Regions from separate parts of the Paracoccus sp. PARArs4 genome, predicted to be linked through region 1. Evidence: riboswitches for the same ligand, from Rfam matches in the RefSeq annotation. Region 1 holds a riboswitch; each other region holds the start of a gene.
What was found. Region 1 has a riboswitch for cobalamin ahead of QMZ16_RS14020 (ABC transporter substrate-binding protein). Riboswitches for the same ligand answer to the same signal wherever they lie in the genome.

Region 1 (8,225 bases):
GTCGTCCCGGCGGAACAGCGTGCCGCTGTCGCCTTCCAGGAAATGGGTGATCCGCGCGGAATGGTGCCACAGCTTGCGCAGGTGGCGCGCGGTGAAGGGGTTGATCGCCCCCAGAAGCAGCCCGTCGATCCGGTCCACATGCAGGCGCACCGCGCTGACCGCGGCATCGTCGCCACCGCGAGACAGGGCCTTCAGGATGTCGTGGATCTGCTCCATCTCGGTCAGGGCGGCGTCGGTCAGGCGCACATGGGCAAGGCCGGGTTCGACGATGCGGCGGGCCGACAGCACGTCGCCGATCAGCTGGCCGGTGATCGGCAGCACCTCCCACCCCATCCGCGCCTTGGGCGATGCCCATCCGTCGAAGCCCAGCCGCATCAGCCCCGCACGGGCCGCGGCGCGCGACAGGCCGAAACGCTCCATCGCGTCGGCCTCGGTGATGACCTCGCCGGGCGCGATCTCGCACCAGATGGTGGCGGCAAGCATCCGGTCCTCGGCAAAGCGGGACTTGGCGTCGGGGCTGGGAAGCCCGCCATCCGAAAGGCCCGAACGCAACATGGGAGAGCTTGGATCATACATGAAATGTCATACCGCTCGCTTTAACATGTCAGGTATGGTGTGATGACATATTCAATCTGGCAAGAAAAATCTGCATGGAGGATTGCCGTGACGAAAAAACTGTCCGTTCTCGGGGCACTTGGGCTTCTGGGCCAGCATCTCGTGGCACGCCTTCTGCGCGAACCGGGACTGGAGATCGTCAGCCTGCACGATCATCGCCACGCAGAATCGGCTGCCGATCTGCCGTGGTTCGCAGCGCCCGAGGCCCGCGATTTCGTGCTGGGCCAGCGCATCCTGTCCCCCGATGCCGCCGCGCCGGGCGACCTGATCCTGTCCTTCCTGCCCGATGCGGGCGCCGAGGCGATCGAGAAGCGGCATCTGGGCCGCGGCGCGCGCATCCTGTCGCATTGCGAATACGCACGCGGGGCGGGGCTGCTGCTGGCGCCCGGAATGCCGCTGCCGGACACGCGCGGGCATCAGCTTCTGGCCACGCCGAACTGCACGACCGCGATCTGCGCCCTGCCTCTTGCGCGGCTGCACCGCGCCTTCGGGATCGACGCGCTGCATGTCACGACGCTGCAGGCTGTCAGCGGCACGGACCTGCCGGGGATGCAGGCGCATCGGGCGCATGACCACGTGACCTCGGTCCTGCCGGGCGAGGCCCGCGCGCTGGAGGATGAACTGCGCATCCTGTTCGGGGGCGCCTTCACCACCAGTTGCATGGCGACGCGCGTTCCGGTCTGGCGCGGGCACACGATCACGCTGACCGCGCGGCTGGCCGCGGATGCGACCCGCGAACAGATCGCCGCGGCGCTGTCGGACGTGCCGGGCATCCATCTTGCGACGGCCCCCGAGGCGATGCCCCTGCACCGCCCCGAGATCGTGCAGGAGGACGCGTTCTGCACCATCGAGGGACTGCGGATCGGGCCGGACGGCTGGCTGCAGCTGACCCTGCGCGGCGACAATCTGGGGATGGCCACGACGGGACTGATGGTCGATCTGGCGGGCATCCTGCCGTGACGCCCTTTTCCTTCGGGTCTCCACGCGATTAGGGTGTCGTCCGAATATGCAGCACAAGAACGGGGGCGGCAGGATGGCCGACATGAAGGACAAGGTGGTTCTAGTCACGGGCGCAAGCCGGGGGATCGGCGCGGCGACGGCGCGGCTGTTCGCGGATGCGGGCGCGAAGGTCGGCGTCATGGCCCGCAGCACGGATGCCGTCGCGGCCCTGGCGTCCGAGATCGGCGGCGTGGCGCTGGCAGGCGACGTGGCCGATGCGGTGGCGATGCAGCAGGCCGTCGCGACGCTGCTGGAACGCTTCGGCCGGCTGGACGTGCTGATCAACAATGCGGGGCTAATCGGTCCCATTGCGGGCATAGCCGATGCCGACCCCGACGAATGGGGCCAGGCCATCGACGTGAACATCAAGGGCGTCTTCAACGGCATACGCGCGGCCCTGCCCGTGATGCGCAAGGCGGGGGGCGGCACGATCCTGACCATCGGCTCGGGCGCCGCGCATGGCCCGCAGGAAGGTTGGAGCGCCTATTGCGCCAGCAAGGCCGGGGCGCTGATGCTGACCCGTGCGCTGGACCTCGAGGCGCGCGGCGACGGCATCCGCGCCATCAGCCTGTCGCCCGGCACCGTCGCCACCGACATGCAGGCCGCGATCCGCGACAGCGGCATCAACCCGGTCAGCCAGCTCGACTGGTCCGTGCATATCCCGCCCGAATGGCCCGCCCGCGCGTTGCTGTGGATGTGCGGCCCCGAGGCCGATCAGTGGCTTGGCGACGAGATCTCGCTTCGGGACAAGGGGATCCGCCGCAGCGTCGGCCTGATCGACTGAGACACCCGCGCGGCCTGCCCGTCAGGTCGCGCGTTCGTCCTTGCTGCTGTCCATGACGATGTGGGAATTGATCGCGTTCACATGCGACTGCGTGCCCAGAACCTCGGTATGGAAGCGCTTGTAGGCCGCAAGATCGGCGGTCTCGACCCGCAAGATGTATTCGAACGAGCCCGCGATGTTGTGGCACTCGACCACCTCGGGGGCGGCGGCCATTGCGTGCTCGAACCCCTCTTGCGCGCGCTTGTTGTGCGATGACAGCCCGACCATGACATAGACGGCCAGCCCCCGCCCCATCCGTTCGGGATCGGTCACCACGCGATAGCCGCGGATGATGCCCGAACGCTCCAGTTCCTGCACGCGCCGCAGGCAGGCCGAGGGCGACAGCCCGACCCGCTCGGCCAGCGCGACGTTGCTGATGCGCCCGTCGCGCCGCAAAGCCTGCAATATCTTCACGTCCAGAGGATCCATCGGGGCCTTTCATTGCGCGATTATCGCGTTCAGCACGATATTTGGCGGATCATTGCGCCGGATCACCGCTATTGTTGCGCCGAACCAAGCCAGAGACAAGACCGATGACCATGACCGTCCTGACCGCCCTTCTGGGCTTTGCCCTTGCCGCCACGATCACGCCGGGGCCGAACAACCTGATGCTGATGGCATCGGGCGCGAATTTCGGCTTTCGCCGGACGCTGCCGCACATGATCGGGATCGTGGGCGGGGTCTCGTTGATGTCGCTTCTGGTGGGCGCGGGGCTGATGGCGCTGTTCCAGGCGGTGCCGGTGCTGAACACCGTGCTGAAGGTGCTGTCGGTCGGCTATCTTCTGTGGCTTGCGGCCAAGGTCGCGACCGCCGCCCCCATCCAGGACCGCGCCGCCGATGCGCGCCCCATGACCGCGCTTCAGGCGGCGGCGTTCCAGTGGGTCAACCCCAAGGCATGGGCGATGTGCCTGTCGGCCGTCACGCTCTATGCGCCCGACCGTTCGTTCCTGTCGGTGGCGCTGGTCGCGGGGGCGTTTGCGCTGGTGTCCTTTCCGGCGATCTCGGTCTGGGCGTGGCTGGGGACGGTGGTCCGGCGCTGGCTGTCGAACCCGGTGCGGCTGCGGGTCTTCAACGTGACGATGGCGGCGCTGCTGGTCGCCTCGCTGTGGCCGGTGCTGGGGCTTGGCGCAGGGGCTTGAACCGCATCAGCCGGCTGCCGTCGTCGGGATCGGTCAGCACGGTGGCGCGAACGCCGAAGACATCGGCCAGCAGGTCCGCGGTCAGCACCTGTTCGGGCGGCCCGACCGCGACCAGCCGACCGGCGGACATGACCGCCAGCCGGTCGCAGCGCATCGCCTGGTTCAGGTCGTGCAGCGCGATCATGGTGGGGATGCGCAGGGCGTGCACCAGATCCAGGATCGCCAGTTGATGGCCGATATCCAGATGGTTCGTCGGCTCGTCCAGCAGCAGGATCGCGGGGTCCTGCGCAAGGGCGCGGGCGATATGGGCGCGCTGTCTTTCGCCGCCCGACAGGGTGGACCAGTCGCGATCCGCAAGATGGGTCAGATCCGCGCGTTCCAGCGCGCGGGCGACATGCGCCGCGTCCGCATCGGACCAGCGCCGCAGCGCGTCCAGCCAGGGCGTGCGCCCAAGCGAGACCGCATCGCGGACGGTGATGCGGTCGGCGGTCTCGGCGGATTGGGCGACCATCGCCATGCGCCGCGCCACGTCGCGACGGCGCAGACTGCAGATGGGGTGCCCGTCCAGCGTCACCGCCCCGCGATCCGCCCGGATCAGGCCCGACATCAGCCGCATCAGCGTCGATTTCCCCGAGCCGTTCGGCCCGATCAGGCCCAGAACCTCGGGGCCCGACAGCCGCAGGTCCACGTCGCGCAGGATCCCGCGATACGACAGCGATCTGGCCTCCAGCGTCATGCGGACCCCCTTGCCCGGATCAGGATGACGGCAAAGGCAGGCGCGCCGACCAGCGCGGTCACCACGCCGATGGGCAGGGTCTGACCCGGCACCAGCACGCGCGCGATCACGTCCGCGGCGATCAGGAAGACCATTCCGGCAAGCGCGGTCGCCGGAACCAGCCTGCCATGCCGGCTGCCCACGAGGAACCGCGCCGCATGGGGCACGACCAGCCCCACGAAGCCGATGGCCCCGGTGACCGAGACCATCATCGCCGTCGCCCCCGCCGTCGCAAGAATCAGGACCGCCTGCACGCGGCGCACGGGCACGCCCAGCCCCGCCGCCGCATCGCTGCCGAAGGCGAAGGCGTCCAGCGCGCGCACGTGCCACAGCGTGACGGCCAGCGCGACGATGGCAGCGGTCAGCGTGCTGCCGACATCCTCCCACCGGGTGCCGGACAGGTTGCCCATCAGCCAGAACATGATCCCGCGCGCTTGTTCTGCATTGGCCGACCGCGCGATCACGAAGCTGGTCAGCGCGTTGAACAGCTGCGAGCCCGCAATCCCCGCCAGCACGATCTGCGCGGCACCCCGAGCGCCCGGTCCGCCGCCAGACAGCCGTGCAAGGCCCACGACCAGCGCGAAGGCCGTCAGCGCACCGATCAGCGCCCCCGCCGACATGGGCAGCATCCCCGCCCCGAGGCCCGCCACCGCGACCAGCACCGCACCCGTCGACGCCCCCGCCGAGATGCCCAGCAGATAGGGATCGGCCAGCGCATTGCGCAGCAGCGTCTGCAGCACCAGCCCCGAGATCGCCAGCCCCGCCCCGCAGGCCCCCGCGACCAGCGCGCGCGGCAGGCGATAGGCCCAGACGATGCCCTGGTCGATGGGATCGACCGCGTGGCCCGCGTCCCACAGCTGGTTCGCCAGCGCTTTCCACACCGTCGCGGGCGGGATCGGCGTCTCGCCCAGGGCCGCGCCCAGCAGGGGCGCGACCACGATCAGGCCAAGGATCAGGGGCAGCGTCCGAAGCGTCATTCGGCCAGCCTGCCCATCCCCTCGGCCATGGCCTCCAGCCCGTCCAGCATGCGGATGCTGCCATGCATGGCCTCGGCGTCGATGATGACGATGCGGTCATCGCGGACCGCCTGCATGCGGCTGGTCACGGGATCGCTGCGCAGGAACTCCAGCTTGGCCTGCACGTCGTCGGCCGGGAAGCGGCGGCGATCCATCCGCGCGATGAACAGGACCGAGGGATCGGCGCGGGCGATGGTCTCCCACCCCACCGTCGGCCATTCCTCGTCGGATGAGACGACGTTGCGCAGGCCCAGCCGGTACAGCATCCAGGCCGGGATGCCCATGCCCCCTGCCATGTAGGGATCGGCCTCCATCTCGGACGAGGAGAACCAGACCGCCGCCGAGGCGTCGGGCAGATCCAGCGCCCGCGCCTGCGCCACGACCGCGCGTTCGCGCGATTGCAGGTCGGCGACCAGCGCATCGCCCGCCGCCTGCGCATCCATCACCGTGGCGATCTGCGTGATGCTGTCCCACAGCGTGCCGATGTCGAAGGGCGCAAGGCGCGTGCCGTCGGCGCCGACAAGATTGTCCTTGCCGCTGCAATCGGTCGGCATGACATAGGTCGGGATGCCCAGATCTTCGAACTGTTCGCGGGTGCCGACCGCGCCCTGTTCGCCGATCATCCATTCGAACATCGTGGGCACGAAGCCGGGGCGCTTGTTCACCACGGCCTCGAAGCTGGGGGTGTTGTCGCTGATGCGCTCCACCCCGGCGTCGATCCGGGCGTAATCCGGCAGCACGCCGTTGAACCACAGCGCCGTGCCGGCCATGCGGTCCTGCTGCCCCAGGGCATAGAGGATCTCGGTCGTGGACTGGCCGATCGAGACGACATTCGCCGGGCGTTCCGGGATCGTCACGCGATGGCCGCAATTCTCGATGGTCAGGGGGTATTCGGTCGGCGCGGCAAGCGCCGCCAGCGGAAATCCAGTCGCGCAGATCGCGATCGCAAGCTTCTTCATCTTGTCGTCCTTCATCGTTGTGAAGGACGGGGCAAAGGAAGGCGCAGGACGACGTTCCGGCGGGACCGGGCGCATCGCCAGCGTGATCCCTCCGGGGCACCCCGCCCGGCATGGTCGCAGTCGCGATGGCAGGTCTCCTGACTTGCGGATCGCGGCCTTGCCCGCCTTCCCGGCGCGGGCGCCAGTGGCATATGGGGTCGGCTACCGCTTACAGTTGCGGGGGCAGTCGCGGAATCGGCACCTTCTGGTTACACCTCACCGCGTTCCCTTTTCACCCGCCCGGAACCTTGGCCGCGCGGGAACCATCGCAGCGATGCATGACCGCTGCCGGGGGCCAAGTCAATCGGCCAGGACCGCGACCTACAGTCCGTTGACCGGCACCTTCAGCATGGGACGGCCATCCCTGTCGGTCGGAACCTCGCCCCCGCGCATGTTCACCTGAAGCGAGGGGATGATCAGCCGCGGCATCGCCAGCGTCGCGTCGCGTTCGGTCCGGAAGCGGACGAATTCCTCGCGGGTGCGGCCATTGCCGACATGGATGTTGTGGGCCTTTTCCTCGGCCACGGTGGTCTGCCACTGGATGTCGCGGCCGTTCGGGCCGTAATCGTGGCACATGAACAGGCGCATCTCGTCCGGCAGCGTCAGGACGCGCTGGATGGAATCGAACAGCACCCCCGCATCGCCGCCGGGAAAATCGGCACGGGCCGAGCCGCCATCCGGCATGAACAGCGTGTCCCCGACAAAGGCCGCGTCGCCCATGACATGGACCATGCAGGCGGGGGTGTGACCGGGGGTATGGATCGCAAAGACCGGCATGTTGCCCACCATGTAGCGGTCGCCATCCTCGAACAGGCGGTCGAACTGGCTGCCGTCGCGCTGGAACTCGGTCCCCTCGTTGAAGATCTTGCCGAAGGTGTCCTGAACGACCATGATCTGCGCGCCGATGCCGATCCTGCCGCCCAGCCGTTCCTGGATATAGGGCGCGGCGGACAGGTGGTCGGCATGGACATGCGTTTCGATGATCCATTCCAGCCGCAGCCCGCGGTCGCGCACCTGGCGGATCAGCTCGTCCGCGTGGTCATGGGTGATCCGCCCGGCGGAGTAGTCGATGTCCATCACGCTGTCGATGATCGCGCAGGCGTCGGATGACGGGTCCCGCACCAGGTAGCTGATCGTGTTCGTGTCCTTGTCGAAGAAGCCGTGAACCTCGGGGTGGATGTCCATGCGAAGCGGAAAGGCGGTCATCTGGGGATCTCCTTCGGGCGGGGGGCCGGGAACGACATGCGGCGCAGCATGAAGCCGATGATGACAGCCGACAGGAACAAGGCAACCTCCCATCGCAGGGTCCCGAGCGCGGGGATCGCAGCCCCGGGGCAGAAGCCCGCGATGCCCCAGCCGATGCCGAAGATGGCGGATCCCCCGATCAGGCGCGCATCCGGGCGGGTCGCTGTCGGCAGATCGAAGCGCTGTGCCAGCAGCGGTCCGTCCATCCGCAGGGCCAGCCGGTATCCCGGCAGCGCGACGGCCAGCGCGCCCCCCATCACGAAGGCCAGCGACGGGTCCCACGCCCCCGCGATGTCGAAGAAGTTAAGCACCTTGGCCGGGTCCATCATTCCCGACAGGGCGATGCCGATCCCGAAGACCAGCCCGGTCGCGACGGCAAGAGCGAAGCGCATGACCCCTATCCCCCGATCACGTGGCGGATGACGAAGACGGTCGCCGCCGCCGTCGCCATGAAGACCGGCACCGCGACCATCGAGCGGCGCGACAGCCGCGCCAGCCCGCAGACCCCGTGTCCCGAGGTGCAGCCGGACCCGAGGCTGGCGCCGAACCCCACGAGGATCCCGCCCGCGACGATCATGCCGGGACCGGCCGGAACCTCGATCCGCGGCAGGCGTC
Region 2 (7,653 bases), on a different contig from region 1:
CCCGTCGGTTTCATAGTGGTGGGGCATCAGGGCACCTTGGTCAGTTGGTCGGGGTGAAGCCCGCGCAGCCCGGCCGGGTCCGAGGCGCGTCCGTGGCGGATCACGTCGAAGCCCTGCGGCGTCGCGGTCAGGGTCAGGTCGGCGGGGCGCGGGCAGGCGCATCCCTTGGCGCAGCCCGAGACATGCAGCACCGCGCCCTGCGGCATCAGGGGCGCAAGGTCGCGGGCCAGCTGGCGCACTGGCGCATGTGCGGAGGCGCAGGCGGGGGCGCCGGGGCAGGCATGGGTGCGCAGCAGCGGGTCGTCGGGCCGCTGGATCAGCCCCGGCATCGCGGGCAGGCTGCGGGCCGCGCAGACCATGATCATGCGCCAGGGCGTCATCCGCAGGGGCGCAAGGCGCGACAGCCTGCGCAGCGTGTCGGGCGGGATCTGGCCGAATTCGAAGCCCGCCAGCATCCCGGCAGGCGTCGCGCCGGGGGCGGGGCGCGCGACGGGGGGGCGTGCGGGAGTGTCGGCGGCAGGGCGGATGCCCGTGGCGATCAGCGCGGCCATGCGGCCCCGACCGCCCGGCGCGCCGCCCTGGTCCAGGAACCAGCGGGCCATCGCGACCACGTCGTCCGGTCCGCGCAGGGGGGCGGCAAGCGGCATGCCGTCGGCGCGGATCAGGTCGCCCTCGACCCGGATGTCGGCGGGGGCATCGGTCAGGACGGGCTGGGCGTCGTCGATCGCGATGCCGAACTTGGCGGGCAGGGGCAGGCGGCTGTCTGTCAGGGCGCGGGCGATATCGGCGGCCAGCCGGTCGGTCGCGGGCGTGGCGAAGGGCGTGACGACGATGTTGCGCAGCTGCTCGGTCGTGGGGTCGGGGTCCAGCAGGTCGGCCTGGCACAGCGCGTCCAGCAGGGGGGCGTGGGTGGCCTGCGTGACGCCGCGCAGTTGCAGGTTCGCGCGGCCCGTCAGCTCGATCGTGCCGTTGCCCCATGCCTCGGCGGCGTCGGCGATGGTTCTGGCCTGCACGCGGCTCAGCCTGCCGCCGCGCGGGCGGATGCGGACGACCAGCCCGTCGCCGGATTCCATCGGGCGCAGGGCGCCGGGACACCATCCCCGGATCCCGCTCATTCGGCGGCCCCCAGGGTTGCGGCGATGGAGTTGCGGCGCGTCACCCACAGGCCCGCATCGTGCAGGCGGCGGAACAGGTCGCGCATCGCCTGAAGGGCGGCCGGGTTGGCCTCGGCCATGAAACGCTCGATCTCGGGGCGGCCAAGCGTCGCGTCGTGATAGAGGTCGAACAGATGCGGCGGCACCGCGCCCGCCAGATGCGCGAAGGCCGCCATGTGGTCCAGCGTCGCCGCGATCTCGGCCGCGCCGCGGAAACCGTGGCGGGTCATCGCGTCGGCCCATGCGGGATCGGCGGCGCGGGCGCGGACGGTGCGGGCGATCTCTTCGGGCAGGGTGCGGGCGCGGGGGCGGTCGGGCTGCGTCGCGTCCAGGTGATAGAGCGCGGGCGCCGCGCCCCCGATCCGCGCGACGGCGGCGGCGAAGCCTGCCTCGTGCGCGGCATAGTCGGCGGCCAGCAGCAGGTCCGATTCCGGCAGGTCCTGCGCGTGGACGAAGCTGTCGGCACCGGCCATGCGCAGGTCCAGCGCCTCTCGGTCGCGGCGCGATTGCCCGTCCGCGCCGATGGCCCATTCGGACGCGGCCAGCCATGCCTCGCCCGCGGCGGCGCGGGCGGCATCTGTAAAGCTGTCGGGCGCGGTCCCCATCCCCAGCCCATAGCTGCCGGGCGCGGGGCCGAAGACACGCGGCGCATCGGTGGCATAGGGGTTCTGGTCCGCAGCCTCGTCCCGTTCGGCCAGTGCGCGGATGCCCGTCTGGAACATCTGCGCCAGCACCGGGAACACGTCGCGGAACAGCCCCGAGACCCGCAGCGTCACGTCGATGCGCGGGCGGCCCAGCAGCGCAAGGGGCACGACCTCGACCCCGCTGACGCGGCCCGAGCCTTCGTCCCAGGCGGGGCGCAGACCGGCGAGGTGCAGGGCCATGGCGAATTCCTCGCCCGCGGTGCGCATCGTGGCGCTGCCCCACAGATCGACGACCAGCCCGCGCGGCCAGTCGCCGTGGTCCTGCAGGTGGCGGCGCAGCAGCTCCTCGGCCAGTTTCACGCCCTGCGCATGGGCGGCGGGCGTCGGAACCGCGCGCGGATCGGTGGAAAACATATTCCGCCCCGTGGGCATCACATCGGACCGGCCCCGTGCGGGAGAGCCGGACGGCCCGGGGGCCACGAAGCGCCCCGCCAGCGCGGTCGTAAGGCCCCGACGCTCGGCATCGCCGCAGGGGCCGCTGCCCCAGACATGCAGCCCCTCGCCGTACTGGCTTTCCTTGATGTCGCAGACGAAGCGGTCGATCCGGGTGATCGCCTCGGCGGCCGAGGCATCGGCGGGGATGCCCAGGTCGGTTTCCACGCCCGATGCGCGGGCCTCGTCGCGGATATCGGCGATCAGGCGGTCGCGGCGGGCGGGGTCCAGCCCGTCGGCGGTGGAATATTCGTCCAGCAGGCGTTCCAGCGCGGCCATGCCGAGGGGTAGGCTGGCGGCACGCATCGGCGGGGGCATGTGCCCCAATGTGACCGCGCCCAGGCGTCGCTTGGCCTGCGCGGCCTCGCCCGGGTCGTTGACGATGAAGGGATAGATGACGGGCAGCGCCCCGGTCAGCGCCTGCGGCCAGCATTCGCCCGACAGCGCGACGGATTTGCCCGGCAGCCATTCCAGCGTGCCATGCGCGCCCATGTGGATCAGCGCATCGGGCGCCTGCGCCCGCAGCCACAGGTAGAAGGCGACATAGGCGTGGCGGGGCAGGCGGGTCAGGTCGTGGTATTCGTCCTCGCGCCCCTTTCGGTGGCTGCGCTCGGGTTGCAGCGCCAGGATCAGGTCGTCGCGGACCAGCGCGCGCAGGTGGAACGCGCCGTCGCGGCAATCGGGGTCGTCCGAGGGATCGCCCCATTCGGCCCGCAGCCGGTCCCGCAGCGCCTGTGGCAGCGTCCCAAGCGCCGCACGGTAATCCTCCAGCGGCCAGCGGATCGCGGCCTCGGCCAGCTCTGCCGCAAGGGGGGCGTGCCCCAGCATCCCCGCCACCGCATCCGCCGATGCCAGCGCGTCCAGCCCGACCGCGTGGGCCATCTGCCAGTCCCGCCCCGGATAGGTGGACAGCACCATCGCCACGCGCGGCCCGTCGCGTTCGGACAGGCGCAGCCATGCCGCGATCCGGTCGCATGCCGCACCCACCATGGCGGGGTCGGGCCGATGGGCGAAGCGCGAATATTGCAGCAGGGAATCGCGCGGCGCGGGGGACTTGAAGCTGACGACGCCCGCGAAGACGCGCCCGTCCACCTCGGGCAGGACGACGTTCATCGCAAGATCGGATGGCGACAGCCCACGCTCGGCCTCGGCCCATTCGCGGCGGCGGTTGGTGGACAGCGCGATCTGGAAGACGGGGCAGGTCAGCCCGCCGAAGGGCGCGGCGGAGAAGCCCGTGGCGTTGACGATTGCCCGCGGGCGCAGGTCGGCCCCGCGCAGGAAATCGGCAAAGCCCTCGGACTTGAGCGAGGGGGTGAAGACGCCGATTGCCGGGATGCCGCGATCGCGCAGCTTGCGGATCACTGCGTCGATGGCGGCGGTATCGGCGGCGGCCAGCCAGCTGCGATAGAAGGTGACAAGCACGGCCCCCTGCGGCGGGGCCGGAACGACGCCCAGATCGGGGTCGTGGAACCCCATCTGCGGCAGGGCGGTGCGGCCCGCGACGGGTGCCGCGTGCAGACCCGCCGCGATGGCCATCTGCGCCAGCGCCGCCTGCGCGGCCACCGCGCCGCCCTGGTCGCAATGGCGGCGCAGCACGCGCAGCACCGATGCGGGGACGGTGGACATCTCCTCCAGCCGGGGATCGTCGCGCCCGTCGGCGGGCAGGACGGCCAAGGCGATCCCCTTGCGCCGCGCCAGGTCCTGGACGGATGCAAGGCCATAGGGCCAATAGGCCTCGCCGCCGATCAGGCGGATCAGGATGCCCTTGGCCCCCGAGAGCGTCTGGTCGACATAGGTATCGACCGAGACCGGGTGCCGAAGCGCCACGAGGTTGCACAGCCGCAGCGACGGAAGCCCTCCATCCGCCCGGTGCCAGCCCGCCGCGAACGCGCCCAGGTCGCTGTCGGAAAAGGACAGCGCCACCAGGTCGCCCGGCGTCTGGCCGGGGTCATAGGGGGCGTCCGTTTCCTCGAGCCCCACGCGTTCGCGGAAGACCACATGCATCAGGCGGGCACGGCCTGCAGCATCGCGCGGATCGCGGGCGCGTCGATGCGGTCGTGTTCGGCGATCACCACCAGTCGCGAGATGCGGGGCGCGTCGCCCCAGGGGCGGTCGTACTGGTGGCGCACCCGCGCGCCGACGGCCTGCACCAGCAGGCGCATCGGCTTGCCCTGAACGGCGACGTGGCCCTTGACCCGCAGGATGTCATGCGTCCGCGCCAGATCCGCGATGCGGTCCGACAGCGCCTGCGGATCGTCGATCTCGGGCAGGTCGACGACGATGGTGTCGAAATCCTCGTGTTCGTGATCGTCGGCACCGTCATGGTGGCTGGGGCGGGCGTCGATGTCATCCTCGGCCGCCGCGTTCAGGCCCAGGATCAGGCGCGGGTCGATCGCTCCTTCGGTCACGGCCAGCATGGGCAGCTTGCGCGGGGCCTCGGCCTCGATCACGGCGCGGGCGGCGGCCAGGCCGTCCTGGCCCGCAAGGTCCGCCTTGGTCAGCAGGATCACGTCGGCGCAGGCGATCTGGTCCTCGAAGACCTCGGCCAGGGGGGTGTCGTGATCCAGCCCCTCATCGGCCAGGCGCTGCGCCTGCACGGCATCCTCGTCGGGCGCGAAGCGGCCCGCGGCCACGGCCTCGGCATCGGCAAGGGCGATCACCCCGTCCACGGTGATGCGCGAGCGGATCGCGGGCCAGTCGAACGCCTTCAGCAGGGGTTTGGGCAGCGCAAGACCCGAGGTTTCGATCAGGATGTGGTCGGGCTTCTGCGGCAGGGCCATCAGCCGTTCCAGCGTGGGGATGAAGTCGTCGGCCACGGTGCAGCAGATGCAGCCGTTCGACAGCTCCATGATGGCATCGGCGGGGCAGTTGTCGTCGGCGCAGCCCTTCAGGATGTCGCCATCGACGCCCATCGTGCCGAATTCGTTGACCAGAACGGCCAGCCGCTTGCCCTGCGGGTTCTGCATCAGGTGACGGATCAGGGTCGTCTTGCCTGCGCCCAGAAAGCCCGTGATGACGGTGACGGGGGTCTTGGTGAGGTCGGTCATGGATCACTCCTGCGGGGGGATGCGGGCAAGGCTCTGCTTGCGGAAGATGACGGGGCGCTGCCGCCACGGGACCAGCCCGTCCGGCGTCGCGGCATAGGCCGAGGCGCCCTCGCGGATGTCGGCGGCATCCTCGGGGCCCAGGCGGCCATAGACATAGGACCACTTGCCCGGGGCATGCAGCGCGACGGAACAGCCCTGCGAACAGGCCGACAGGCATTCGACGGCGCGCACCTCGACCCCTTCGGGCGGTGCCGTTGACAGGGCGGCGTGCAGGGTCGCGCCGGGGCGGGGCGCATCGGGGTCTGCCGCCGGGTCGGTGCCCCGGCAGGTGGTGCAGACATGCAGAATGGCGCGCATCGCGGGCCCGTCCTTTCGCTGCGGCGGCAGGGCATGGCCAACAGGACGGCCCCCATGGCCGTCGGCTGCCGGTTGCGGAAAACACCCCGTCCGCCCGTGATCGTTCGGCGCTGGCAGGTCTCCCGGCTTGCGGATCAAACGGTCGGCCCACCTTCCCGGCACGGGGCCAGTGGCACGGGCGACCTCTCCGGTCACGGTCGCGGGGGCGGCTGCGTTCGGGCGGTGGCCCTTCGCATTCCCTCTTCGCCCGCCTTGCGGCGGGAACCAGCGCGGGTTTACCAAAGTCCGGACCGCCCCCGAATGTCAACCGAAAGGACCAAGGCCGTGACGGAACAGAGCGACGAAACCGAGGCCCGCCACAGCGCCAAGATGGCCAAGAAGAAGGCCGCCCGCGACCGCATGATGGAGACGAAGACCGGCGAGAAGGGGCTGATCATCGTCCATACCGGCCCCGGCAAGGGCAAGTCCAGCAGCGGTTTCGGCATGATCATGCGCTGCATCGCCCACGAGATGCCTTCGGCCGTGGTGCAGTTCATCAAGGGGGCGTGGGACACGGGCGAGCGCACGCTGCTGACCACGCATTTCGCGGATCTGTGCCAGTTCCACGCCATGGGCGAGGGCTTCACCTGGGAAACCCAGGACCGCGCCCGCGACATCGCCATGGCCGAGGCCGGCTGGCAGAAGGCGCAGGAGCTGATCCGCGACCCCGAGATCCGCATGGTCCTGCTGGACGAGATCAACATCGCCTTCCGCTACGGCTATCTGGACGTGCAGCAGGTGCTGGATTTCCTTGCGGTCGAGAAGCCGCCCATGACCCATGTCGTGCTGACCGGGCGCGGCGCCCCCGAGGCGCTGGTCGAGGCTGCCGACCTGGTGACCGAGATGGGCCAGGTGAAGCATCCGTTCCGGGCCGGGATCAAGGCGCAGGCCGGGGTCGAGTTCTGATCCGCGCGGCCTTTCTTTGACCGCGGTGCCGCAATGCGGCATTGTGGTCACGACAGGGTGAACCCAAGGCCGGGGCTGCGTGTTCATCTTTCGCAAGAAACGAAAGGCCAGACATGACGCCCCCAGTCCTTCCTGCGGATGCCGCCCTGTTCCTCGATTTCGACGGCTGTCTCGTGGATATCGCGCCGCGACCCGATGCGGTGGTGATCACCGACGCGCTGCGGCGCAGGCTCGCGCTGCTGCACGACCGGCAGGGGGGCGCGGTCGCGCTGATCTCGGGGCGGGACGTGGGCGACCTGCGCCGGATGCTGCCCGAGTTCGGTGGCTGGATCGCGGGCAGCCACGGCTCCGAACTGTCCACCGGGCCGGGCCACGTGGAGCCGCTGCACGAACATCCCTTCGACGCGCCCGCGCTGCATGCCCGCACCCGCGAACTTGCGGCCCCCCATCCCGCCATCCTGGTCGAGGAGAAGCCCCACGGCGTCGCCATGCATTACCGCGCGGACCCCGCGCTGCGCGGCTTCGTCGAGGATACGATGGCCGCGCTGGCCTCCGAGCATCCCCACCTGCAGCTGCAACCCGCCAAGATGGCGCTGGAGCTGCGCCCGGGCGGGGTGGGCAAGGATACCGCGATGGCCCGCCTGATGCAGCATCCGCCCTTCGCGGGGCGCATGCCCGTCTTCGCGGGCGACGACACGACCGACGAACCCGCCATGGCCGAGGCCCAGTCGCGCGGCGGTTTCGCCATCAAGATCGGGGACGGCATGACCGCCGCCCGCCACCGTCTTCCCGACCCCTCGGCGCTGGCCGACTGGTTGGACGAAGCATTGCAGAAGAACTGAGAGAACATCATGTCCCGCCTTGTCGTCGTCTCGAATCGTCTTCCCCTTGGTGACAATCCGTCGGGGGGACTCGTGGTGGCGCTGGACGATGCGCTGCGCAGTTCCGGCGGGTTGTGGATCGGCTTTTCCGGCGAACCGGTCGACGATCCGGCCGATGCGCTGATCGACCATC
Region 3 (7,653 bases), on a different contig from region 1:
CCCCGAGATGGTCGAGAAGATCATCGCCAAGGAACGCCCCGACGCGCTGCTGCCGACCATGGGCGGTCAGACCGGCCTGAACACCGCCTTGGCGCTGGCGGATAACGGCGCGCTGAACCGCTATGGCGTGGAGCTGATCGGCGCGCAGCGCAGCGCCATCGAGATGGCCGAGGACCGCAAGCTGTTCCGCGAGGCGATGGACCGCATCGGCATCGAGAACCCGCGCGCCACCATCGTCGCGGCGCCGAAGCTGGCCAACGGCAAATACGACATCAATGCCGGCGTCGCCGAGGCCATGGAGGCGCTGGAGGATATCGGCCTGCCCGCGATCATCCGCCCCGCCTTCACGCTTGGCGGCACCGGCGGCGGCGTGGCCTACAACCGCGACGACTACGAACGCATCGTGCGTTCGGGGCTGGACGCGTCGCCCATGGCGCAGGTGCTGGTCGACGAAAGCCTGCTGGGCTGGAAGGAATACGAGATGGAAGTCGTGCGCGACCGCGCCGACAACGCCATCATCGTCTGCGCCATCGAGAACGTCGATCCGATGGGCGTCCACACGGGCGATTCGATCACCGTCGCCCCCGCGCTGACCCTGACCGACCGCGAATACCAGCGCATGCGCAACGGATCGATCGCGGTCCTGCGCGAGATCGGCGTCGAGACCGGCGGTTCCAACGTGCAATGGGCCATCAACCCCGAGGACGGCCGCATGGTCGTGATCGAGATGAACCCGCGCGTCTCGCGCAGCTCGGCGCTGGCGTCGAAGGCGACCGGCTTCCCCATCGCCAAGATCGCCGCCAAGCTGGCCGTCGGCTATACCCTGGACGAGCTGGACAACGACATCACCAAGGTGACGCCCGCCAGCTTCGAGCCCAGCATCGACTATGTCGTCACCAAGATCCCGCGCTTCGCCTTCGAGAAGTTCCCCGGCAGCAAGCCCGAACTGACCACCGCGATGAAATCGGTGGGCGAGGTCATGGCCATCGGCCGCAGCTTCCACGAATCGCTGCAGAAGGCGCTGACCTCGATGGAGAACGGGCTGACCGGCCTGGACGAGATCGTGATCGAGGGCGCCGCCGACCAGGGCAAGCCCGCCGTGATCGCGGCGCTGTCCAAGCAGACGCCCGACCGCATCCGCATCATCGCCGAGGCGATGCGCTTCGGCATGACCAATGACGAGATCCAGCGCGTCACCAGCTTCGACCCCTGGTTCCTGGCCCGCATCCGCGAGATCGTGGACGCCGAGCATCGCATCCGCGAGGGCGGCCTGCCCGAGGATGCCGACGATCTGCGCGCGATCAAGATGATGGGCTTCACCGATGCCCGCCTTGCGCATCTGACCGGCCGGGACGAGGCCGACATCCGCCGCGCCCGCCGCGCGCTGGACATCAAGCCCGTCTTCAAGCGCATCGATACCTGCGCCGCCGAGTTCGAGGCCCAGACCCCCTACATGTATTCGACCTATGAAGCCCCCGCGATGGGCGAGGTGGAATGCGAATCGCGCCCCTCGGACGCCAAGAAGGTCGTCATCCTGGGCGGCGGTCCGAACCGGATCGGCCAGGGGATCGAGTTCGACTATTGCTGCTGTCACGCCTGCTTCGCGCTGACCGGCGCGGGCTACGAGACCATCATGGTCAACTGCAACCCCGAGACGGTCAGCACCGATTATGACACCAGCGACCGCCTGTATTTCGAGCCGCTGACCCTGGAGCATGTGCTGGAGATCCTGCGCACCGAGCAGGAGAACGGCACCCTGCACGGCGTCATCGTCCAGTTCGGGGGCCAGACGCCGCTGAAGCTGGCAAACGATCTCGAGGCCGAGGGCATCCCGATCCTGGGCACCACCCCCGACGCGATCGACCTTGCCGAGGACCGCGAGCGGTTCCAGAAGCTGCTGAACGATCTGGGCCTCAAGCAGCCGATCAACGGCATCGCCAGCACCGACGAGCAGGCGATCGAGATCGCGGGCCGCATCGGCTTCCCGCTGGTGATCCGCCCGTCCTATGTCCTTGGCGGCCGCGCGATGGAGATCGTGCGCGACATGGACCACCTCAAGCGCTATATCCGCGAGGCGGTAACGGTGTCGGGCAAGAACCCGGTCCTGCTGGACAGCTATCTTGCCGGCGCGATCGAGGTCGACGTGGACGCGCTGTCGGACGGCAAGACCGTCCATGTCGCGGGCATCATGGAGCATATCGAGGAAGCCGGCGTCCATTCGGGCGACAGCGCCTGCTCGCTGCCGCCGCACACGCTGGACGCCCCCACCATCGAGGAGCTGAAGCGCCAGACCGTCGAGATGGCGCGCGCGCTGAAGGTCGTCGGCCTGATGAACGTGCAGTTCGCGCTGAAGGGCGACGAGATCTACGTGCTGGAGGTGAACCCGCGCGCCAGCCGCACGGTGCCCTTCGTCGCGAAGGCCACCGACAGCGCCATCGCCTCGATCGCCGCGCGCCTGATGGCGGGCGAGCCGATGTCGAACTTCCCCGCCCGCGCGCCCTATCCCGAGGGCGTCGGCCCCGAGGACGACCTGCCCTTCGCCGACCCGATGACCCTGGCCGATCCGATCACGCCCTGGTTCTCGGTCAAGGAGGCCGTGCTGCCCTTCGCCCGGTTCCCGGGCGTCGACACGCTGCTGGGGCCGGAAATGCGTTCCACCGGCGAGGTGATGGGCTGGGACCGCAACTTCCCGCGCGCCTTCCTCAAGGCGCAGGTGGGTGCCGGCACGCATCTGCCGCACGAGGGTCGCGTCTTCGTCTCGGTCAAGGATTCCGACAAGACCGAAGCCCTGGCGCAGGCCGCGCGCGACCTGACGCAGATGGGCTTCACGCTGGTCTCGACCTCGGGGACGGCGGACTTCCTGGCGGGCCACGGTGTCGAGACGCAGCGCGTCAACAAGGTCTATGAGGGTCGCCCGAACATCGTGGACCGCCTGAAGAACGGCGAGATCACGATGGTGCTGAACACGACCGAGGGCGCGCAGGCCATCGCCGACAGCCGCGAGATCCGCGCCGTCGCGCTGTATGACAAGATCCCGTATTTCACCACTGCCGCGGGCAGCATCGCGGCGGTGGCGGCGATCAAGTCGCGGGGCGAAGGCGAGGTCGGCGTCCGTTCGCTTCAGGCCTGAGCCTTCTGCAGAAGATCAAAGGCGGCCCCGATTTCGGGGCCGCCTTAGTTTTCAGGCCCGCGACCTTTCAGGCCCGCGCCAGAAGATAGCAGTCCATGATCCAGCCGTGACGCGCGCGGGCCTCGGCGCGCATCGCCCTGATGCGCGGGGCGGCCTCGGCCAGCTGGCCTTCCGCGATGATCTCGCGCTCCATCCCCAGATAGGCGCCCCACCAGATGTGCAGGCCATGGGGCGGCAGGTCGGCAAAGGCGCAATGACCGTCCAGCATGACGACGACGCGGTCCGCGCCGGGGGGCCAGCCCTCGTCGCGCAACCGGCGTCCGGTGGTGATCTGGACGGGGGCGGCAAGATCGTTCAGCGGTATCGCATGGGCCGCGCACAGCGCCTGGATCGCGGTGATCCCCGGCACGACGCGCACCGGCAGGCCCAGCCGTTCCGCGATCCGCAGGCTGCTGTCGTAGAGCGACGGGTCCCCCCAGACCAGCACCGCGACCGTGCCGCCGCCTGGCAGATGCGCGTCGATCTGCGCCCGCCACGCATCCGCGATCGCATTGTGCCAGTCGTTCACATGGGACAGGTAATCGCCACCCGATGCCCGCTGCGGCAGGTCGAACCGCACGACGCGGCCTTGCGGCGCATGGGCGGCCACGATCTGCGCGCGCAGGCCGGCAAGATCTGCCTTCTCCTCGCCCTTGAGAGGGATCAGGATCAGATCGGCCCGGGACAATGCCCGGGCCGCCTGGAAGGTCAGGTGATCGGGGTTTCCGGCCCCGATCCCGATCAGCGAAAGCTCGGTCACGCGAACAGGCGGCCCGTTACCAGCGGGCTGCCGCGCAGGCCGCGCAGCGACTTCGCACCGGCCAGCACGGCCAGATCGACCAGCGGTTCAAGCGCGATGACCAGCATGTAGGCCGCGCCAAAGGACATCACGCCGCCGATCGCGGCCATGCCCTGACCCCAGAACGCCCAGAAGGCGACCCAGGCGACGATCCCGCCCTGGTAGGCCGTCGACAGCGCCAGCGCCTGGCCATAGCGCAGATCGACATAGGCGGTGCCGGGCGCGATGATCCGGCCCGCGATCTCGCGCAGCAGGAACAGGGGCACCAGCAGGGTGGTCACGTTCATGCCGTATTGCGGCAGGTCCGCCGGGGCGAAGAACAGTCCCTGCAGCGCAAGGCCCGCGGCAAGGCCCAGTGCGGCGGGGGCGGCGCCCAGCAGCAGGAACAGGGTTGAACCCAGGATCAGGTGAACCTCGGACACGCCCACGGGGAATTTCGGCAGGACCTGAAAGAAGACGAAGGTCAGCGCCGTGGCGATCACCGCCCGCGCCGCAAGCGAGGGCAGCCCGCGCAGGCCGTGGTCCTTTGCCGCCAGCCGCAGCGCATAGAGGCCCGCGGTCGCCGCGGTGGCATAGCTGAGGATGATCTTCGCGCCGTTCACGACGCCCGGTTCGATATGCATTTTTGTTCTCCTGTCGCCGTCACACCCGACGGCCGTGGCATTTGCGATGCATGGCCGGTCTCCTGGCTTGCGGGTCGTGGCGGGGCGTCGGCCTTCCCGGACGGGTCCAGTGGCGCGCGTGACGCCCGCTCTCCGCATACAGTCGCGGGGGCGGCTGGGGCTTCGGGCGCCGCGATTTGGTCCGCCCTTCCCCATTCCCGATGAAGCCCGACACGTATCGCGTCATCCGGGCACCATGCGTCCTCAGCCAGACACGACGATCACGCTTCCGTCAAGTCGCGGCGGGCGCGATCAGGTGGAAGAACGTCCCGCTGACCTGCCCGCCGCCATCCGTCGCGCGGTGGCTGCCGGTTTCCGCGACCTCGCGGCCATTCGCGTCGGTGACATGGGCCAGGGGCGCATCGGGTTCGGACAGGATCGAGGCATAGTGGAACTCGTGCCCCCGCAGCGCGGCGCGTCCCAGCCCCGGCAGCGGCGCCAGCGGTGTCGCGCGGCGGTATCCCAGGTGCATCCGCCGCTTGTGGTAGCTGGTCTCCAGCCCCAGCAGGCCCAGCATCGGGTGACGCTGCCCCTCGGCATCGACCAGCCCCGCGCCAAGCGCCATGTAGCCGCCGCATTCCCCGTGCACGGGCCGCGTGCGGGCAAAGCGGTGCATGGCCTGCCGGAATCCGTCCGCAGCGGCCAGCCGTCCGGCGTGCAGTTCCGGGTATCCGCCAGGCAGCCAGCAGCAATCCGCGCCGTCGTCCGGCCCCTCGTCGGCCAGCGGCGAGAACGGCAGGATCGTCGCGCCCGCCCGCCGCCACGCGTCGATCACATGCGGATAGGTGAAGGAGAACGCGGCGTCCCGCGCGAGCGCGATCCGCCCGCCGGGGGGCGTCATGGCGGTGGGCGGATCGGCGGGCGGCAGGGGGCGGGCCGCCGCCGCACCCAGCATCGCGTCCAGGTCGCAATGCGCGCCGATGAAGTCGCCCGCATGGTCCAGGATCGCCTGAAGGCCCTCGGTCTCTTCGGCCTGGACAAGGCCCAGATGGCGTTCGGGCAGGGTGATGTTGCCCTGTCGCGGCAGCGCGCCCAGCACGCGGATGCCCGCGCGGTCCATCCCCTCGCGGATCAGGGTTTCATGCCGGGCCGAGGCCACGCGGTTCAGCACCACCCCCGCAAAGGGCAGGTCGGGCTGCAGCGTGGCGAAGCCCCGCGCGACCGCCGCCGCCGACTGCGCCTGCCCCGACACGTCGATGATCAGAACCACCGGCCAGCCCGTCAGCGTCGCGATCTCGGCGCTGGCGCCGATGCCGGATTCGCCCCGATGCGCAACGCCGTCGAACAGGCCCATCGACCCCTCGGCCAGCACTAGGTCGGCATCCGGCTGGGCGGTGACATGAGTCAGGATACGCCCCCGCTCCATCGCCCAGGAATCCAGGTTGAAGGACGGCCGCCCCGAGGCCGCGCGGTGGAAGCCCGGGTCGATATAGTCCGGTCCCGACTTGAAAGGCTGCACATCCATGCCGCGGCGGCGCAGCGCGTTCAGAAGGCCCAGCATCAGCACCGTCTTGCCGGTGCCCGATGCGGGGGCAGAGATCATCAGTCCGGGCGTCATTCGGGGAACCTGGGGTTGGGGCCGGTCGGGCGGTACCGGCGGTCGTAATCGGCGGCATAGAGGCGGCTTTCCTGGAACCCCTCGGCGCCAAGTGCGGGGCCGACAAGGATCAGCGCGGTGCGGTCGATGCCCTGGGCCGCCTGTGCGATGGTGGCAAGGGGCGCGCGGATGACGCGCTGGTCGGGCCAGCTTGCGCGCCAGACGACCGCCACCGGGCAATCCGGCCCGTAGTGTGGGGACAGATCGGCCACCACGCGGTCCAGCGCATGGATCGACAGGTGGATCGCCAGCGTGGCGCCGGTGGCGGCGAAGGCGCTCAGGCTCTCGCCCTCGGGCATGGCGGATGCGCGGCCAGGGGTGCGGGTCAGGACGACCGATTGCGCAAGGCCGGGCAGGGTCAGTTCGGATTGCAGCGCCGCGGCGGCGGCGGCGAAGCTGGGCACGCCGGGCGTCACCTGCACGGGAATGTCCAGCGCGCGCAGGCGGCGCAGCTGCTCGCCCATCGCCGACCAGACCGACAGATCGCCCGAATGCAGCCGCGCGACGTCATGGCCCGCCGCATGGGCGGATGCGATCTCGTCGATGATCTGGTCCAGGCTGAGGGGGGCGGTATTCACGATCCGCGCGCCTTCGGGGCAGTGATCCAGCAGCGCGGGCGGGATCAGGCTGCCGGCATAGAGGCAGACGGGGCAGGCGGCGATCAGGTCGCGCCCGCGGATGGTCAACAGGTCGGCGGCGCCCGGTCCGGCGCCGATGAAGTGGACGGTCATGGAACCTCGGCTATGGCGATGGTGACGGGGCCGCAGGCGGTGCGCGGCCCCAGAAGGCGGCCCCCTGCGGCAATGGCTGCGGCCTCGGCCACCGATCCGGTGGCGAAAAGGTTCAGGATGCGGGGCGATTGCGTGGGGGTTTCGATGCCCGCGACATCGACCAGCCGCAGGGGCAGGGCCAGCGCCTGCGCGGCGGCCCGCAATTCGGGCGCGCGTGCCGCGATGCCCGCCAGCAGGTCGGCCCCGCCTGCGCGGGTCAGCGCGGTGGCGATGGCTGCGGGCGGCGTGCCCGGCCTGCATCCGATGCCCGCGATCCTCATGCGGGGCGGCTCCATTGGGTGACGGGACGGGCGGGCTGCCAGCCGCGCATGCCGCCAAGGGGCGCGGCCTCGCTGAGGGCGATGCGGGTCAGGCTGCCGCCATGGCGGGCATGCAGCGTGGCCAGCAGGGATTCGGTCTCCAACGTCACGGCATTGGCGACGATGCGGGCAGGCAGGGGAAGGATGGCGTCGAACAGCTCTGCGCTGCCGCCGCCGCCCACGAAGATCGCGTCGGGTGCGGGCAGATCGCGCAGGGCATCGGGGGCGGTGCCCTGCAGCGCGTCGATGCGATGCGCCACGCCGAAGCGGTCGCGGTTGCTGCGGATCAGGTCCAACCGATCCTCGCGCGGTTCGATGCAGATGGCGCGTCCCCCC

Region 2: it holds a riboswitch for cobalamin, as region 1 does, so the genes downstream of both, QMZ16_RS12120 (DUF1636 domain-containing protein) here and QMZ16_RS14020 (ABC transporter substrate-binding protein) in region 1, are expected to answer to the same signal.
Region 3: it holds a riboswitch for cobalamin, as region 1 does, so the genes downstream of both, QMZ16_RS12060 (energy-coupling factor ABC transporter permease) here and QMZ16_RS14020 (ABC transporter substrate-binding protein) in region 1, are expected to answer to the same signal.

Annotation. Positions count from the first base shown of each region.
Region 1 covers NZ_CAMZMW010000019.1:2,096-10,320, reverse strand. The annotation lists gene QMZ16_RS14055 (GntR family transcriptional regulator) at 1-555, opposite strand, end outside; gene QMZ16_RS14050 (Asd/ArgC dimerization domain-containing protein) at 664-1,575, shown strand; gene QMZ16_RS14045 (SDR family oxidoreductase) at 1,649-2,398, shown strand; gene QMZ16_RS14040 (Lrp/AsnC family transcriptional regulator) at 2,420-2,866, opposite strand; gene QMZ16_RS14035 (LysE family translocator) at 2,971-3,576, shown strand; gene QMZ16_RS14030 (ABC transporter ATP-binding protein) at 3,506-4,312, opposite strand; gene QMZ16_RS14025 (iron ABC transporter permease) at 4,309-5,328, opposite strand; gene QMZ16_RS14020 (ABC transporter substrate-binding protein) at 5,325-6,326, opposite strand; cobalamin riboswitch at 6,436-6,648, opposite strand; gene QMZ16_RS14015 (MBL fold metallo-hydrolase) at 6,687-7,571, opposite strand; gene QMZ16_RS14010 (YeeE/YedE family protein) at 7,568-8,002, opposite strand; partial or broken gene QMZ16_RS14005 (YeeE/YedE thiosulfate transporter family protein) at 8,008-8,225, opposite strand, start outside.
Region 2 covers NZ_CAMZMW010000014.1:27,957-35,609, forward strand. The annotation lists gene QMZ16_RS12100 (precorrin-8X methylmutase) at 1-27, opposite strand, end outside; gene QMZ16_RS12105 (precorrin-3B synthase) at 27-1,115, opposite strand; gene cobN (cobaltochelatase subunit CobN) at 1,112-4,294, opposite strand; gene cobW (cobalamin biosynthesis protein CobW) at 4,294-5,337, opposite strand; gene QMZ16_RS12120 (DUF1636 domain-containing protein) at 5,341-5,694, opposite strand; cobalamin riboswitch at 5,789-5,978, opposite strand; gene cobO (cob(I)yrinic acid a,c-diamide adenosyltransferase) at 5,995-6,639, shown strand; gene otsB (trehalose-phosphatase) at 6,753-7,481, shown strand; gene QMZ16_RS12135 (trehalose-6-phosphate synthase) at 7,491-7,653, shown strand, end outside.
Region 3 covers NZ_CAMZMW010000014.1:16,744-24,396, forward strand. The annotation lists gene carB (carbamoyl-phosphate synthase large subunit) at 1-3,130, shown strand, start outside; gene cobF (precorrin-6A synthase (deacetylating)) at 3,198-3,929, opposite strand; gene QMZ16_RS12060 (energy-coupling factor ABC transporter permease) at 3,926-4,591, opposite strand; cobalamin riboswitch at 4,626-4,844, opposite strand; gene QMZ16_RS12065 (cobyrinate a,c-diamide synthase) at 4,863-6,188, opposite strand; gene cobM (precorrin-4 C(11)-methyltransferase) at 6,185-6,958, opposite strand; gene QMZ16_RS12075 (cobalamin biosynthesis protein) at 6,955-7,278, opposite strand; gene cbiE (precorrin-6y C5,15-methyltransferase (decarboxylating) subunit CbiE) at 7,275-7,653, opposite strand, start outside.